3 regions of the Streptomyces sp. CS113 genome follow, and region 1 is predicted to be linked to each of the others. Evidence: riboswitches for the same ligand, from Rfam matches in the RefSeq annotation. Region 1 holds a riboswitch; each other region holds the start of a gene.
The links. A riboswitch is a leader RNA that binds a small molecule or an ion and turns the genes downstream of it on or off. The one in region 1 is predicted to bind cobalamin.
Positions count from the first base shown of each region.

Region 1 (5,487 bases):
GTCACTCGGCCAGCGCCGCCAGCTCCTCCGCCGTGCGCGGGCCCGTCGCCGAGTCCGCCAACAGCCCCCGCGCCCGCAGCAGTCCGGCCGCCGCGACGCCCCAGGGGAGCCGCAGCCCGGCCCGCCGCAGCAGGTCGGTGCGGGCCAGCGTCGCGGCGGCCGGGCCGGTGCGCACACCGTCCGGGGTGAGCAGGGCGGCGTCGTCGGACCAGCGCAGGGCCAGGTCGACGTCGTGGGTGGCCATCACCACGGTGGTGCCGCCCGCGCGCAGCCCGTCCAGGGTGGCGAGCAGCCGCTCCTGCCCGTCCGGGTCGAGCCCCGCGGTCGGCTCGTCGAGGATCAGCACCCGGGGCCGCATCGCGACCGCCCCCGCGATCGCGGTCCGCTTGCGCTGCCCGTACGACAGCAGGTGCGTGGGCCGGTCGGCCAGCCCCGCGATGTCCAGCGCGGCCAGCGCCTCCCCGACCCGGGACCTGACCTCCGCGTCGGGCAGCCCGAGGTTCAGCGGACCGAAGGACACGTCCTGGCCGACCGAGGCCGCGAAGAGCTGGTCGTCCGGGTCCTGCACCACCAGCTGCACCGTGGTCCGCAGCCGGGTCAGCCCCTTGCGGTCGTAGGCCACCGGCTCCCCGCCGAGCGTCAACGCCCCCGCACGCGGCCTCAGTCCGCCGCTGAGCAGCCGCATCAGCGTGGTCTTGCCACTGCCGTTGCGGCCGAGCAGCGCCAGCGCCCGCCCCTCGCGCACCGCGAAGTCCAGGCCCGTCAGCACGTCCGGCCCCTCCTCGTACGCGAACGCCGCGCCCCGCAGGGCGACCAGGGCCGGGGCCGGTTCCGAGGGCTGGGCCGGTCCGCTCACGACAGGGGTCCTTCCAGTACGAGGGTGAGGGTGGCCAGCGCCGCGAGCAGCGCGACGCTCGCCGCCGTGAACGGCACCGACACGCGCGCCTCGGGCACCAGCACGCGCAGGGTGCCGTCGTAGCCGCGCCCGGCGAGCCCCGACTGGAGCCGCGCCGCCCGGTCGAAGGCCCGCACGAACGCGGTGGCGCCGAGCCCGCCGAGCGAACGCCAGGCCGCCGCCCGCGTGGTGTGCCCGAGCCGCGCGGCCTGCGCCTGCCGGATCCGGCGCACCGAGTCCAGCAGCAGGAAACTCATCCGGTACGTCACCAGCGCCACGTCCACGACCGGCGCGGGCACTCCGGCCCGCACCAGGCGCGGCAACAGGTCCGACATCGGCGTGGTGAACGCGAACAGCAGCACCCCGAGCGAGGCCGCCGAGGTGCGCAGCAGCAGCCCACCCGCGCGCACCGCGCCGCCGTCGGCCGCCGACAGGAACCCGTCCGGCCCCCCGACCTGCACCAGCAGCGGCAGCGCCCCCGTCACGCAGAACCCCAGCGGCACCCGGTACGCCCGCCACAGCCGGCGTCCGGGCACGCCCGCCGGGCCGAGCAGCACCGTCAGCGCCGCCACCAGCACCAGCGCCGCGCCCGGCCAGGGCGGCAGCGAGATCGCGAGCACGGTCAGACCGAGACCGAGCACGGCCTTGTCCACGGGATGGCGGCGGCGCCAGCGACTGCTGTGCGCCGCCGCGTCGATCGGCAGCACTCAGTCCCCTTCTGGGGTGTTCCGCGGTGCCGTCGTGGCCCCGGAAGCCGCCGACGCCCGCTCCTCGCCCTGCCGCCGGCCCCGGCGCAGCCCGAAGTAGTACGCCAGCACGCCCGCGCCGAGCGCGGCCTGGAGCGCGAACAGCGCCGACTCGACCTCCCCGGACGGCGGTTCGTACAGCGGGGAGAACCACGGCTCGTAGTCCGGTTCGATCTCGGTGATCGCCGTCTCGGCCTCCGCGTCGGCCCCGGCGAACGGCTCCTCCTTGTGGTCGCCGAGCCCCAGCACCAGCGGCAGCACCGCCAGCGCGGCCACCGCGAGCAGCAGCAGGGCGTTGATCCTCGTGTTCCGGCTCATCGCGCCACCGCCTCCTGCTTCCGCTCGCCGGACCGGGTCAACAGCACTCCGAGCCGGGTCAGTTCGCCCTTGCTGGACTGCACCAGGAGCCGCATCACGATCACCGTGAGCAGGCCCTCGCTCACCGCGAGCGGGATCTGGGTCACGGCGAAGATGGACCCGAACTTGCCGAGCGCGCCCGGGAACCCGCTGCTCGGGTCGGGGAAGGCCAGCGCCAGCTGCACGCTGGTCACGCAGTACGTGGACAGGTCGGCGACGAACGCGCCGAAGAACACGGTGACCATCAACGGCACGTCCCAGCGGCGCAGCAGCCGGTAGACGCCGTACCCGGCCCACGGGCCGACGATCGCCATCGAGAAGACGTTGGCGCCGAGCGTGGTCAGCCCGCCGTGGGCGAGCAGCAGCGCCTGGAACAGCAGGGTGATGGTGCCCAGGACCGCCATGATCGGCGGCCGGAACAGGATCGCGCCCAGACCGGTGCCGGTCGGATGCGAGCAACTCCCGGTGACGGACGGCAGCTTCAGTGCCGACAGGACGAACGTGAAGGCTCCGGAGGCGCCGAGGAGCAACGTGCTCTCCGGGTGCTCCCTGACCTCACGGGTGAGTGACCTGACTCCGTGGACGACGAACGGCGCGGACGCGACACCCCAGGCGATCGCGTGCGCCGGTGGCAGAAAGCCCTCGGCTATGTGCATGGCTCAGCAGACCCTCTCCAGCACCTCGTGGATGGACGACGCGCCTTGGCCGGTCTCCTGGCTTACGGGTACCACCGCCCGTGCTCCGCCTTCCCGGATCGCAAGCGATCCAGTGGCTGCCCGTGGGGGCCGGAGCCGGACTTCCCGATTCACAGTGGCGAGGGCCGCACCGGCATCACACCGGTTTCCCGTTCACCAAGGCGTGGCGACAGTAGTGCTCCCACCGGGCCGGGCACAAGCAGGCCTCGAGCCCCGTCCGGGCGGGCGGGCGGCACCTCCGTCAGCGCGAGCGGCCCCGCTGGGGCCCCCGGACCACCCGGTCGCGCATCCGGGTGGTCAGCGCGGTGGCGGCGGCCGTGAGGAAGACGAAGCTGTACGTGATCTGAAGCACGGTCACGACCCGCGCGGCCTGGCCCCTCGGGGTGATGTCCCCGTACCCGACGGTGGCGAGCGTCACCACGGTGAAGTACAGCGCGTCGATCCGGGTGTGCAGTCCGCTGAACTCGCCCGGCGACTTGGCCAGGGCGTAGTACGCCGCCGAGAAGACGTGCACGGACAGCACGATCAGCAGCGAGATGACCACGCCGGGGCGGCTGTCCGGACGGTCGAGGAGGACGTGCCGGATCTGCCGCAGCAGCAGCACCGCCACCACGGTCAGCAGCAGGGCGAACAGCACCCAGCTCAGCACCGGCCGCTGCGGCCCCAGGTGGTCGAGCGGGAGCAGGAAATACGCCACGACCACGGCGGCCGCGATCCCCGCCCGTACGACCCAGGGCCGGACGGCGGCCCAGCCGGTACCGGGACGCGGGCGAGTACGAGGGCGAGGACGCGGGTGTGCGGTCCGGCGGTCCTTCACCGTGCCGCTCCCGCCGACGGCGCCCCGCCCGGCGACCCGCCCGCCTCCGGCGGGGTCCGGCGCACCAGTTGCGCCACGATGAACGCGACCACCGACGCCATGACGATCAGCGGCATCTGGTCGTGGGCGTCCCGGCCCATCAGCAGCACCGCGAGGACCGAGCTGGCCAGCGGCAGCCCCGTCACCGCGGCCGCCGCGGCGGCGATGCCGAGGGCCAGCGCCGGGGTCGCGCCGAAGCCGGGCAGCCCCGAGCAGGCCAGGGCCGTCGCCGCGCCCAGCAGGACGGCCGGGAAGATCGGGCCGCCGCGCAGCGCGCCCAGCGCGATGCCCCAGGCCAGCCCCTTGCACGCGACCAACGCGACCAGGGCCCCCACGGACCAAGTGTGCGGGTGCGCGGCGAGCTGGGCCAGGGCGGCCTGGCCGGACAGCGCCGCCTCGGCCGGGGAGCGTCCGGTGATCAGCGCGTACGCGGCGACACAGACGCCGACCGCGGTGGCGCAGGCGACGGTGCGCGCGGCCGTGTGGCGCCGGGTCCAGGTGACGGTGCGGCGGCCCAGCGCGCGGGCCAGCGTGACCAGTACGGCGATCAGGGCGGCGGTGGGCAGCCCCCACAGGAAGTCGCCCGCGTCCGGATTGGCCTGGGGCGGCAGGTGGGGCAGGCTCAGCGCGCCGATCTCCAGCCCCGTCCACTGCCCGAAGCCGGTGAAGACCAGGGCGCCGGTCGCGCTGGCCAGCAGGCAGGGCAGCAGCAGGGCGACCAGCTGGGTGCCGGCCAGCCCCGCGCCCTCGATGAGCAGGACCGCCGCCGCGATCGGGCCGCCGAGGATGGTGGAGATCGCGGCGGTGGAGCCGGCCGTGGCCAGGATCGCGCTCGCCCGCTGGTCACCGCCGGCGCCGGCCCGCCGCACCGCCAGCAGGGCCAGCCCGCTGCCGACGGCCATGAGCGGGGCCTCGGGCCCCAGCACCACGCCGAGCGGCAGCGTGGCCAGCGCGGCCAGCACCGCGCCGGGCAGCGCGCGCGGGCCGACCGGCGCCCCGCCCAGACCGTTGACGGGGAGATGGCCGCCGCCGCCCGGCATCCGCGTCACGATCGGCGCCAGGATCAGTCCGGCGAGGACCAGCGCGGGCAGCGGCCACCACCAGGGCGGGGTGTCGTATCCGGCCGCCTCGGGCAGCGAGGTCCACACCCAGTGCTGCAACTCGTGCTGGAGCCCGACGAAGAAGAAGCAGGCCAGCGCGATGGGCACACCGAGCAGCACGCACAGCAGCAACAGCCGCCGGTAGCCGGGGCTGAGCAGGGTCTGCCGCAGCGACTGCTCGGCCCGGCCCGGGGCCGCGTGCGCCGGCGCGGTCACCGAAACCGCCCGCGCGGGCACCGCCGGGGCAGCGGCCGACTCGTCACACGCCCTCCTTCGTCCGCCCCCTCGGTCCCACGGCCCGTCGGTCTCCGGCAGCCGCGGATGCCGTTCAGTTAACGCGAGGCCCCGGGCGTCCGCATGTGCGCGCCCGGGGCGCGATTCACCCGTACGGCGGACCCGCGTGGCCGGGTGGCGCGGGCGCCCGCAGGCTCGAAACGACCTGTCCGCGCCGTCGGCGCCGGCGGGCAGCTGCCCCGTACGGGGGACACAGAAAGGACTCCGCTCATGAGCCAGCACGCCGAACCCTCTCCCGGCCGGCCGTCCCACGGCGGCGACGCCTCCTGGGCCCAGCGCTCGGGCGACCGCACCAGCGGCTGGGTGACCGGCGGTGTCGTCTTCGCGGGCGTACTGCTGCTGCTGAACGGCGCGCTCGCCGTCCTCCAGGGCATCGCGGCCATCGCCGAGGACGACGTGTACGCCCGTATCGGCACCTACGTCTACGAGATGAGCCTGACCGGCTGGGGGATCGTCCACGTCATCCTCGGCGCCCTCGTGTTCGTCACCGGGTACGGCCTGCTCAAGGACATGGCTTGGGCACGGGTGGCGGGCATCGTCCTCG
Region 1 is NZ_KZ195574.1:2,144,895-2,150,381, reverse strand. It holds gene B9W62_RS09240 (ATP-binding cassette domain-containing protein) at 2-856, opposite strand; gene cbiQ (cobalt ECF transporter T component CbiQ) at 853-1,602, opposite strand; gene B9W62_RS09230 (energy-coupling factor ABC transporter substrate-binding protein) at 1,603-1,959, opposite strand; gene B9W62_RS09225 (energy-coupling factor ABC transporter permease) at 1,956-2,654, opposite strand; cobalamin riboswitch at 2,684-2,869, opposite strand; gene B9W62_RS09220 (potassium channel family protein) at 2,935-3,396, opposite strand; gene B9W62_RS09215 (chloride channel protein) at 3,507-4,865, opposite strand; gene B9W62_RS09210 (DUF7144 family membrane protein) at 5,154-5,487, shown strand, end outside.

Region 2 (5,487 bases), 840 kb from region 1:
TCGAGCGGCTGCGCATGGCCAACGGCGAGCCGATGGCGATCGAGACCACCCACCTCAGCGCCAAGCGCTTCCCGGCCCTGCGCCGCTCCCTGGTGAAGTACACGTCCCTCTACACCGCGCTCGCCGAGGTGTACGACGTCCATCTCGCCGAGGCCGAGGAGACCATCGAGACCTCCCTGGCCACCCCGCGCGAGGCCGGTCTGCTCGGCACCGACGTGGGCCTGCCCATGCTGATGCTCTCCCGGCACTCGCAGGACCGCACCGGCCAGCCGGTGGAGTGGGTGCGCTCCGTGTACCGCGGCGACCGCTACAAGTTCGTGGCCCGCCTCAAGCGGCCCCAGGACTAGACCAGCACCCGCCCGCGCGGCCCCAGATTGCGGTTGGGGACCGATATACGGACGAGGTCTTCCGCTGTCTCGACACCGTCACCTACATTTCGTGCGCACTGCACGAGGTGATCAGCGAGGGGACGGAGCCGCGCATGTCAGAAGACACAGAAGTGAGCAGAGAGCCGGTGGTGACGCCGGTGCGCGTCGTCATCGGCATCTGCCTCGTCGCACCGTTCGTCGCCATGCTCTGGGTCGGTTCGTACACGAAGACGGACCCGGCCTTCATCGGCATCCCGTTCTTCTACTGGTACCAGATGGCCTGGGTGCTGATCTCCACCCTGCTGACGATGACCGCCTACAAGCTGTGGCAGCGCGACCAGCGCGGGCGCGCGGCCCACTCCGCCGCCGCCCCCTCCTCGCCGAAGGGCGGTGAGTCGCGATGAACGACGGCGTGAACGGCGTCGCACTCGCCGTCTTCATCTTCTTCTTCGTCCTCGTCACCGCCATGGGCTTCCTGGCCGCCCGCTGGCGCCGGGCCGAGAACGAGCACAGCCTCGACGAGTGGGGCCTGGGCGGCCGCTCGTTCGGCACCTGGGTCACCTGGTTCCTGCTGGGCGGCGACCTGTACACCGCGTACACCTTCGTGGCCGTCCCGGCGGCGATCTACGCGGCGGGCGCGTCCGGCTTCTTCGCGGTGCCGTACACGATCCTGGTCTACCCGCTGATCTTCACCTTCCTGCCCCGCCTGTGGTCGGTCTCGCACAAGCACGGGTACGTGACGACCTCGGACTTCGTCCGCGGCCGGTTCGGCTCCAAGGGCCTGTCGCTGGCGGTGGCCGTCACCGGCATCCTGGCGACCATGCCGTACATCGCGCTCCAGCTGGTCGGCATCCAGGCCGTGCTCGACGTGATGGGCGTCGGCGGCGGCGAGGACACCAACTGGTTCATCAAGGACCTGCCGCTGCTGATCGCCTTCGGCGTGCTCGCGGCGTACACGTACTCGTCGGGGCTGCGGGCGCCCGCGCTGATCGCGTTCGTGAAGGACACGCTGATCTACATCGTCATCGCGGTGGCGATCATCTACATCCCGATCAAGCTGGGCGGGTTCGACGACATCTTCGCGTCGGCGAGCGACAAGTTCACCGAGACGGGCAAGGGCGGGGTGGTGCCGGACGCGGGGGGCCAGTGGACGTACGCGACCCTCGCCCTCGGTTCGGCGCTCGCGCTCTTCATGTACCCGCACTCGATCACCGCCACGCTGTCCTCGCGCAGCCGTGAGGTGATCCGCCGCAACACCACGATCCTGCCGCTGTACTCGCTGATGCTGGGTCTGCTCGCGCTGCTCGGCTTCATGGCGATCGCGGCCGGGGTCAAGGTGGAGAACGGCCAGCTGGCGATCCCGCAGCTGTTCGAGAACATGTTCCCGGACTGGTTCGCGGGCGTCGCCTTCGCGGCGATCGGCATCGGCGCCCTGGTCCCGGCGGCGATCATGTCGATCGCGGCCGCGAACCTCTTCACCCGCAACATCTACAAGGACTTCATCAAGCCCGACGCCACCCCGGCACAGGAGACGAAGGTCTCCAAGCTGGTGTCGCTGCTGGTGAAGGTGGGCGCACTGATCTTCGTCCTGGGCATGGACAAGACGGTCGCGATCAACTTCCAGCTGCTGGGCGGCATCTGGATTTTGCAGACCTTCCCGGCCCTGGTCGGCGGCCTGTTCACCCGCTGGTTCCACCGCTGGGCGCTGCTCGGCGGCTGGGCGGTCGGCATGGTCTACGGCACGGTCGCCGCCTACGGTGTCGCCTCGCCGACGCAGAAGCACTTCGGCGGCTCCTCCGACGAGATCCCCGGCATCGGCGAGATCGGCTACATCGGGCTCACCGCCTTCGTGCTGAACGTCCTGGTCACCGTGGTCCTGACCTTCGTCCTGCGGGCGGCCAAGGCGCCCGACGGCGTCGACGAGACCAAGCCGAGCGACTACACGGCGGACGCCGGCGACCCCGGCGTCCAGGTGGAACTGCCGCCGGCCACGGCGGGCAGCTCGCACTAGCGGCGCCCCTTCAGCGGGCCGTCGGAGAAATCCGGCGGCCCGTTGCCGTACCCGTCGGAGAAATCCGGCGGCCCGTTGCCGTACCCGTCGGGCACACTCGGCGTCATGGACTTCGTGATCCGGCGGGCGACGGCCGAGGAGTACGACACCCTCGGCGAGATCACCGCGCAGGCCTACCTGCGCGACGGCCTCCTCGACTTCGGGGAGAGCGATGCGTATCTCGACGAGCTGAGGAACGTGGCCAAGCGCGCGACCGCCGCCGAGGTGCTGGACGCCGTGGCCGACGGCCGGGTGCTCGGCGGCGTGACCTTCGTGCCGTCCGGCGGCCCCATGGCGGACATAGCGCGCCCCGGCGAGGCCGAGATACGCATGCTCGCCGTCGCCCGCGAGGCGCGCGGCCGCGGGGCGGGCGAGGCCCTCGTGCGCGCCTGCGTCGACCGGGCCCGGGCCGTCGAGGGCTGCCGGAGCGTCGTGCTGTCGACCCAGGCCACCATGCGCACCGCCCACCGCCTCTACGAGCGTCTGGGCTTCGTCCGCACGCCCGACCGCGACTGGAATCCCGTGCCGGAGCTGGACGACATCATGCTGCTCACCTACGAACTGACGCTCTGACACGCTCGCGGCACCCCGGCACGGCACCCCGCCGGGACACAACATCTGGGGGTGCTCGCGCCACCCGGCACAAGATGTATGCTCGTGCTCGCTGTCGCCGCAGGGGAATCCGGTGCGAATCCGGAACTGTCCCGCAACGGTGTACTTGCGTGCATCCGTACGTCTTCGCACGTGCGCGCACGCCTGTCCAGTCCGAGGACCTGCCGACAGTGCGCCCGGCCGCCCTGGCCCGGGTGCCATGACGTCCGGGCCTCGTGGAGTGGGCCGGTGGACGCGACGCCGCGTGCGCTCGTGAGCTGCCCCCTGCCCTCCCTCCGCCAGGCCCCGTGCCGAGCGAGGGAGTGCTCCACGTGACCATCGCGCCAGCCGATCCGGCTTCAGCGACCCCGGCGACGGCGACCGGGGAACCCGACGGACCCGGTGCCGCCCTGCTGCGGACCCTGACCGGGCTGACCGCCGACCTCCAGGGCGCCGACCCCGGCCGGGTGGCCGCCGCCGCGCTGCGCGGCCGGTCCGCCCACGCGGACGAGGCCGAGCTGCGGGAGCTGGCCACCGAGGCGGCCGCCGGTCTGATCTCCGAGGACCCGGTCTACTCCCGGCTGGCCGCCCGCCTGCTGACCATCGGCATCCGCGCCGAGGCGGCCTCCCAGGGCGTCGTCACCTTCACCGACTCCGTCGCCACCGGCCACCGCGAGGGCCTGATCGCCGACCGCACCGCCGCCTTCGTACGGCTGCACGCGGAACGCCTGGACGCGCTGATCGACCGGGCCGCCGACGACCGCTTCGGCTACTTCGGGCTGCGTACGCTCTACAGCCGCTACCTGCTCCGGCATCCGATCACCCGCAAGGCCGTCGAGACGCCCCAGCACTTCCTGCTGCGGGTGGCCGCCGGACTCGCCGAGGACGACACGGTGCGCGCGGTGGACGAGGTCGCCGCGCTGTACGGGCTGATGAGCCGCCTGGACTACCTGCCCTCCTCCCCCACCCTCTTCAACTCCGGCACCCGGCACGCCCAGATGTCGTCCTGCTACCTCCTGGACTCCCCCAAGGACGAGCTGGACTCCCTCTACGACCGCCTCCACCAGGTCGCCCGCCTCTCCAAGCACGCCGGCGGCATCGGCATCGCCTACTCCCGCGTCCGCGCCCGGGGTTCGCTGATCCGCGGCACCAACGGGCACTCCAACGGCATCGTCCCGTTCCTGAAGACGCTGGACGCCTCGGTCGCCGCCGTGAACCAGGGCGGCCGGCGCAAGGGCGCCGCCGCCGTCTACCTGGAGACCTGGCACGCGGACGTCGAGGAGTTCCTGGAGCTGCGGGACAACACCGGCGAGGACGCCCGCCGTACGCACAACCTGAACCTCGCGCACTGGATCCCGGACGAGTTCATGCGCCGGGTGGACGCCGACGGGACCTGGTCGCTGTTCTCCCCGGCCGACGTGCCGGAGCTGACCGACCTGTGGGGCGAGGAGTTCGACGCCGCCTACCGCAGGGCGGAGGAGGCGGGGCTCGCCCGCAGGACGCTGCCCGCCCGTGAGCTGTACGGCCGCATGATGCGCACCCTCGCGCAGACCGGCAACGGCTGGATGACCTTCAAGGACACCGCCAACCGCACCGCGAACCAGACCGCGACCCCCGGCCACGTCGTCCACTCCTCCAACCTCTGCACGGAGATCCTGGAGGTCACCGACGACGGGGAGACGGCGGTCTGCAACCTGGGCTCGGTCAACCTGGGCGCCTTCGCCGACCCCGCGAGCGGCGACATGGACTGGGAGCGCCTGGACGCCACCGTCCGCACCGCCGTCACCTTCCTGGACCGGATCGTCGACATCAACTTCTACCCGACCGAGCAGGCCGCCCGCTCCAACGCCCGCTGGCGCCCGGTCGGCCTCGGCGCGATGGGCCTCCAGGACGTCTTCTTCCAGCTCCGGCTGCCCTTCGACTCCCCCGAGGCGAAGGCGCTGTCCACCCGCATCGCCGAGCGGATCATGCTCGCCGCGTACGAGACGTCCGCCGACCTCGCCGAGCGCAGCGGTCCGGTGCCGGCCTGGGAGAAGACCCGTACGGCCCAGGGGGTGCTCCACCCCGACCACTACGGCGTCGAGCCCGCCTGGCCGGAGCGCTGGGCCGCGCTGCGCGAGCGCATGGCCACCACCGGGCTGCGCAACTCCCTGCTCCTGGCCATCGCGCCGACCGCGACCATCGCCTCCATCGCCGGGGTCTACGAGTGCATCGAGCCGCAGGTGTCCAACCTGTTCAAGCGCGAGACGCTGTCCGGCGAGTTCCTCCAGGTCAACTCCTACCTGGTGGACGACCTCAAGCGGCTCGGCGTGTGGGACGCCCGCACCCGTGAGGCGCTGCGCGAGGCCAACGGCTCGGTGCAGGGCTTCTCCTGGATCCCCGAGGACGTGCGGGCGCTGTACCGCACCGCCTGGGAGATCCCGCAGCGCGGCCTGATCGACATGGCCGCCGCCCGCACCCCGTACCTCGACCAGGCCC
Region 2 is NZ_KZ195574.1:2,988,061-2,993,547, forward strand. It holds gene B9W62_RS12825 (GntR family transcriptional regulator) at 1-347, shown strand, start outside; gene B9W62_RS12830 (DUF3311 domain-containing protein) at 482-772, shown strand; gene mctP (monocarboxylate uptake permease MctP) at 769-2,379, shown strand; gene B9W62_RS12840 (GNAT family N-acetyltransferase) at 2,485-2,991, shown strand; cobalamin riboswitch at 3,053-3,214, shown strand; gene B9W62_RS12845 (ribonucleoside-diphosphate reductase subunit alpha) at 3,342-5,487, shown strand, end outside.
Region 2: linked by a shared signal. The riboswitch ahead of B9W62_RS12845 (ribonucleoside-diphosphate reductase subunit alpha) and the one ahead of B9W62_RS09225 (energy-coupling factor ABC transporter permease) in region 1 are both predicted to bind cobalamin.

Region 3 (5,487 bases), 4.5 Mb from region 1:
TCCCGAACCGGAGGGACGCCAGCACGATGTCGTCGCCGTCGACGTACAGCGACCCCGGCGGCTCGCCCCACGCCTCCCGCATGCCGTCCCGCAGCTCCGGGTCCAGCTTCTCGAACCACGCCCGGTAGTCGGCCAGCGGCACCCGCGCGGGCGCCGCGGCCAGCTGATCCTCCGTCAGCCACTCCACGTCGTGCCCGCCGGCCTCGATCAGCCGGTGGATCAACTCGTCGCCCTCGGACGGGTACCCGGTGACCCCGTACCCCGCGTCCCGGAGCGCGTCCAGCACCCGCACCGCCGACGCCGGGGTGTCGAGACCGACCGCGTTGCCGACGCGGGAGTGCTTGGTCGGGTACGCCGTGAAGACCAGCGCGAGCCTCTTGTCGGCGTTCGGCTTGTGCCCGAGGGCCGCGTGCCGCACGGCGATCCCGGCGACCCGCCCCGCCCGCTCGGGGTCGGCGACGTAGACCGGCACGTCGTCGGGACCCTCCTCCTTGAAGGAGAACGGCACCGTGACGAGCCGCCCGTCGAACTCCGGGATCGCGACCTGCATCGCGGCGTCCATCGGGGACAGCGCGGCGTCGGAGGCCTCCCAGGCGGCCCGGGAGGAGGTGAGGCAGAGCCCTTGCAGCACCGGCACGTTCAGGTCGGCCAGCGCCCCGATGTCCCAGGCCTCCTCGTCGCCGCCCGCCGAGGCCTGCGAGGCGTGCGTGCCGCCCGCCGCGAGGACGGTGGCGACCAGGGCGTCGGCCCGGCCCAGCAGCTCGTACAGCCCGGGGTCCGCGCCGCGCAGCGAACCGCAGTACACGGCCAGCGCGTTGGCGCCGCGCGCCTCGATCGCGTCGCACAGCGTGTCGACGAACGCGGTGTTGCCGCTCAGCTGGTGGGCGCGGTAGAAGAGCACGCCGACCGTCGGACGGCCCTCGGTGAAGGTCCGGGAGCCGTGGACGCCGAACTCCGGCATCTTCCGCGGCTCGTCGAAGCCCTCGCCGGTCAGCAGCACCGTGTCCGACAGGAAGCGGGCGAGCTGGGTGAGGTTGTCCGGGCCGCCCTCGACCAGGTAGCGCAGCGCCTGCGCCACCACCCCGGCCGGGACCGACGACTCGGCCATCAGCTCCGCGTCCGGCACGCTCTCGCCGCCGAGCAGGACGGTCGGGACACCGGCCGCCTTCAGCGCGGCCAGTCCGTCCTCCCAGGCGCGCTTGCCGCCGAGCAGGCGCACGACGGCGAGGTCCGCGCCCTCGACCAGGCCCGGCAGTTCCTCCCGTACGTCGACCCGGGTCGGGTTGCCGATCAGGTAGTCGGCGCCCGACGCGCGGGCCGCCAGCAGATCCGTGTCGGCGGTCGACAACAACAGCACTGTGCTCATGCGGGCGCTCCCGGTGGAATGAAGGGCAGTCCTTGCGGCGCGCCGGACTCGATGAGCCGCCACAGCGCGTCGGTGTCCGCGTGGTGTTCGATCAGGTCGCCGAGCCGGTCGAGCTGCTCCTCGCGCAGCGCGGCGAACGAGGTGTCGGGGGCCGGCACGAAGCGGCGGCCCGCGGCGGCGGCCACCTCGCGCAGGAACGCCCGCCGGAAGCCGTCCGACTCCAGCGAACCGTGCCAGTGGGTGCCCCAGGTCTGTCCGACCCGGCAGCCGTCCAAGAAGGGGCTGCCGCCCGTCACCTCGGCGACCCCGTGGTGGATCTCGTACCCCTCGACGCGCTCGCCGAGGGCCTCGCCCACCGGCCGGGTGAGGGTCTTCTCGCGGGCGAACCGCACCCGCACGGGCAGCAGTCCGAGCCCGTCCACGTGCCCGGCGCGCGACTCGACCTCGTCCTCGATGTGCTCCCCGAGGAGCTGGAAGCCGCCGCAGATGCCGAGCACGGGCCGCTGGTCGGCGACCCTGCGCACGATCGCCCGCGCGAGCCCCCGCTCCCGCAGCCACTCCAGGGCCCGCACCGTGCCCCGTGTTCCCGGCACGACGACGAGATCCGCGTCGACCAGCTCCTCCGGCCGGTCCACGAACCGCACCACGACGCCCGGTTCGGCGGCCAGCGCGTCCACGTCCGTGAAGTTGGACATCAGCGGGACCGCGCAGACCGCGACCCGCAGCACGTCCTCGCCGACCGGCGGCGCGACCACCGACTCCCGCACGGTCCCGCGCAGCGAGACCCGCAGACCGTCCTCCTCGTCGATGCCGAGCCCGTGCCGGAAGGGCAGCACGCCGTACGTGTGCCGCCCGGTGAGGCCGTGCAGCATCTCCAACCCGGGCTCCAGGAGCGACACATCACCCCGGAACTTGTTCACCAGGAACCCGGCGACCAGCGCCTGGTCCTCGGGCGCCAGCAGCGCCACCGTGCCGAAGAACGAGGCGAAGACGCCCCCGCGGTCGATGTCGCCGACGACGAGGACGGGCAGTCGGGCGCCCCGGGCGATCCCCATGTTCACGATGTCGGTGCGGCGCAGGTTGATCTCGGCCGGGCTGCCCGCCCCCTCGCAGATCACCGCGTCGTACGTGGCGCGCAGTTCGGCGAGCGAGTCCAGCACCGTGCCGAGCAGCCGCGCCTGGCGCCCGCCGTGGTAGCCCCGGGCGCTCATCTCGCCGACCGGCCTGCCGAGCAGCACCACCTGGCTGCTGCGCTCCCCGCCGGGCTTGAGCAGCACCGGGTTCATGTGCGCGGTGGGCTCCACCCGGCAGGCCTGGGCCTGCATGGCCTGGGCCCGCCCGATCTCCGCGCCCTCGCGGGTCACGAAGGAGTTCAGCGACATGTTCTGCGCCTTGAAGGGCGCGACCTTGACGCCCTGACGCACCAGCCAGCGGCAGATCCCGGCGGTGACGACGCTCTTGCCGGCGTCGGAGGTGGTGCCGGCGACGAGCAGGCCACCGTTCATGACGTACGTCCCTTCGTGACGTCCCGCTCCGCCGCGGCGGCGGAGGCTCCGCGCGCGAGCAGTCGTGCGCCGGCGCACACGCCCAGCGCCAGCCAGCCCACGCGCCGGGAGAGCCGTACCGCCCGGTCGATGTCGCCCGAACCGGCCCGGACGGCGCGTCCCGCGGCGCCGTTGAGGACGGGCCGGTGCTCGACCCGCCCGCCGTAGGAGAGCGTCCCGCCGAGCCGGACGCCCAGGGCGCCGGCGAACGAGGCCTCCACGGGCCCGGCGTTGGGACTCGGATGCTGTGCGGCGTCCGCACGCCAGGCCCGTACGGCGCCCCGCGGATCGCCCCCGGCGACGGTGGTCAGGACGGCGGTCAGCCGGGCGCCCGGCCAGCCCGCGAGGTCGTCCAGGCGGGCCGAGGCCCAGCCGTAGCGGCGGTACCGGGGCGACTTGTGGCCGACCATGGCGTCCAGCGTGTTGACGGCCCGGAAGCCGAGCAGTCCTGGCACACCCGCCACGGCGCCCCACACCAGGGCGCCCACGACCGCGTCCGAGGTGTTCTCGGCGACGGACTCGACGACGGCCCTGGCGACGCCGTCGGCGTCCAGCGCCTGCGGGTCCCGCCCGCACAGGTGCGGCAGCCGCGCCCGCGCCGCCTCGACGTCCCCGGCGTCCAGGGCCCGGCCGATCGCGGCGGCCTCGCGGGCCAGCGAGGTGCCGCCGACGACGGCCCAGGTGGCCGCGCCGGTCAGCGCGACGCGGGCGGCGGGGGAGCGGCGTACGGCGTGCGCGGCGACCGTACCGATCGCGGCGGCGCCCCCGGCGCACACGGCGGTGTGCAGGGCGCCCCAGCCCCGGTGGTCCCGCCACAGCACCCGTTCCACGGCGCCCGCGGCACGGCCGAACGCGGCGACCGGGTGTCCCCGGCGCGGGTCGCCGAGGAGGAGGTCGCCGAGGAGGCCGGCGGCGGCGCCGTACGCGAAGACGCGTCCGGCACGCACGGGTTCAGCCGGTCACACGGTCGGGGAAGCACCGGGTACGGGGTGTCGGGCTCGAGCGGTGGCGGCAGCCGGGCATCGCGTCATGTCCTCACTCAGGGTGTCCACGCCCTGGTTCGAAGAGTCCGGCGGTGAGAGTTCCTGGCTCCCGGGGGTTCCTGTTCCCCGGTCACAGTGGCGGGACCGCGCCGGATTCGCACCGGGCTTCCTCTCCTGCCGCCGTAGATGGCTCCGGAAGTCCACCACGGCCCGCGAACACCCGTCAACCTGGCGTTGACCTGCGACGGGGGAGTGTGCGAAGGCCCACACACGAGTGGTGTGCGCCGGCACGCGAAGGGGCGGGGCGCGGAACGGTTCGAGTCCGTTCCGCGCCCCGCCCCGGCGAGTGCGCCCGTGAACCGGGCGGCGCTCAGGCGACGATCAGATAGATGCCGTAGCCCACCGCCGCCGTGCAGGCCGCGAAGCAGGCGTACGCACCGGTGACCGCGAGGGCCGCGGAGCCGCCCTCGGCGGCGGCCCGCTCCTGGCGGGAGAGGCCGACGATGCCGAGGGTGAACAGGCCCACCAGGGCCACCGTGGCCACGAGGCTGACGCCGAAGACGGAGCCCAGGGCTGCCCAGTCGATGCTCATGGAGGTTCGCTTCCTTCGTACCCGGGACGCGGGTTCAGACGGTGGTGGCGGCCGACGGGGCCTTGGGGTCCGGCGTGGTGGCCGGGGCCGGGACGGTGGCCGCCAGGTCCTCGGTCACACCCGCCGGGGGCGGCGACACCGCGGCCATCGCCGTGGTGACCACACCGGCCGGTTCGGCGGCGCCCACCGGGTCGTCGTCGACGACGTTGGTGTGGTCGACGACCTCGCGGCGCGAGATCCGCCAGATCGCGAAGCTGGACGCGACCAGGAACACCGCGACGAGGGCCGTGCCCCAGTCGCCGAGGCGGCAGACCCACTCGGCGAGCGCGGCGACCAGGGCCGCGGCGGGCAGCGTCAGGCCCCAGGCGATGAACATCCGGGTGGCCGTGGACCACCGGACCACGCCGCCCTTGCGGCCGAGGCCCGCGCCCATCACCGCACCGGAGACCGAGTGCGTGGTGGACAGCGAGAAGCCGAGATGGGAGGAGGCCAGGATGACCGTGGCGGCACTGGTCTGGGCGGCGAAGCCCTGCTGCGGCTGGAGGTCGGTCAGGCCCTTGCCCATGGTGCGGATGATGCGCCAGCCGCCCAGGTAGGTGCCGAGCGCGATGGCCAGGCCCGCACCCAGGATGACCCACACGGGCGGGTCGGAGTCGGGGGCGAGCGAGCCGCCGGCGATCAGGGCGAGGGTGATGATGCCCATGGTCTTCTGGGCGTCGTTGGTGCCGTGGGCCAGCGAGACCAGACCGGCGGAGGCGATCTGACCGGCCCGGTAGCCCTTCGCGGCGGCCTTGCCGTCGGCCTTGCGGCCCAGCGAGTACGTCATCCGGGACGCGAGCATCGCCGCGACGCCGGCCACGATCGGGGCGGCGATCGCGGGGAGGAGCACCTTGGTGACGAGCACGTCGCCGTTGACCGCGCCGATGCCGGCCGAGGCGACGGCGGCACCGATCAGGCCGCCCATCAGGGCGTGCGAGGAACTGGACGGGAGCCCGACCAGCC
Region 3 is NZ_KZ195574.1:6,657,284-6,662,770, forward strand. It holds gene cobN (cobaltochelatase subunit CobN) at 1-1,366, opposite strand, end outside; gene B9W62_RS29870 (cobyric acid synthase) at 1,363-2,871, opposite strand; gene B9W62_RS29875 (cobalamin biosynthesis protein) at 2,868-3,857, opposite strand; cobalamin riboswitch at 3,969-4,114, opposite strand; gene B9W62_RS29880 (hypothetical protein) at 4,264-4,485, opposite strand; gene pitH (low-affinity phosphate transporter PitH) at 4,520-5,487, opposite strand, start outside.
Region 3: linked by a shared signal. The riboswitch ahead of B9W62_RS29875 (cobalamin biosynthesis protein) and the one ahead of B9W62_RS09225 (energy-coupling factor ABC transporter permease) in region 1 are both predicted to bind cobalamin.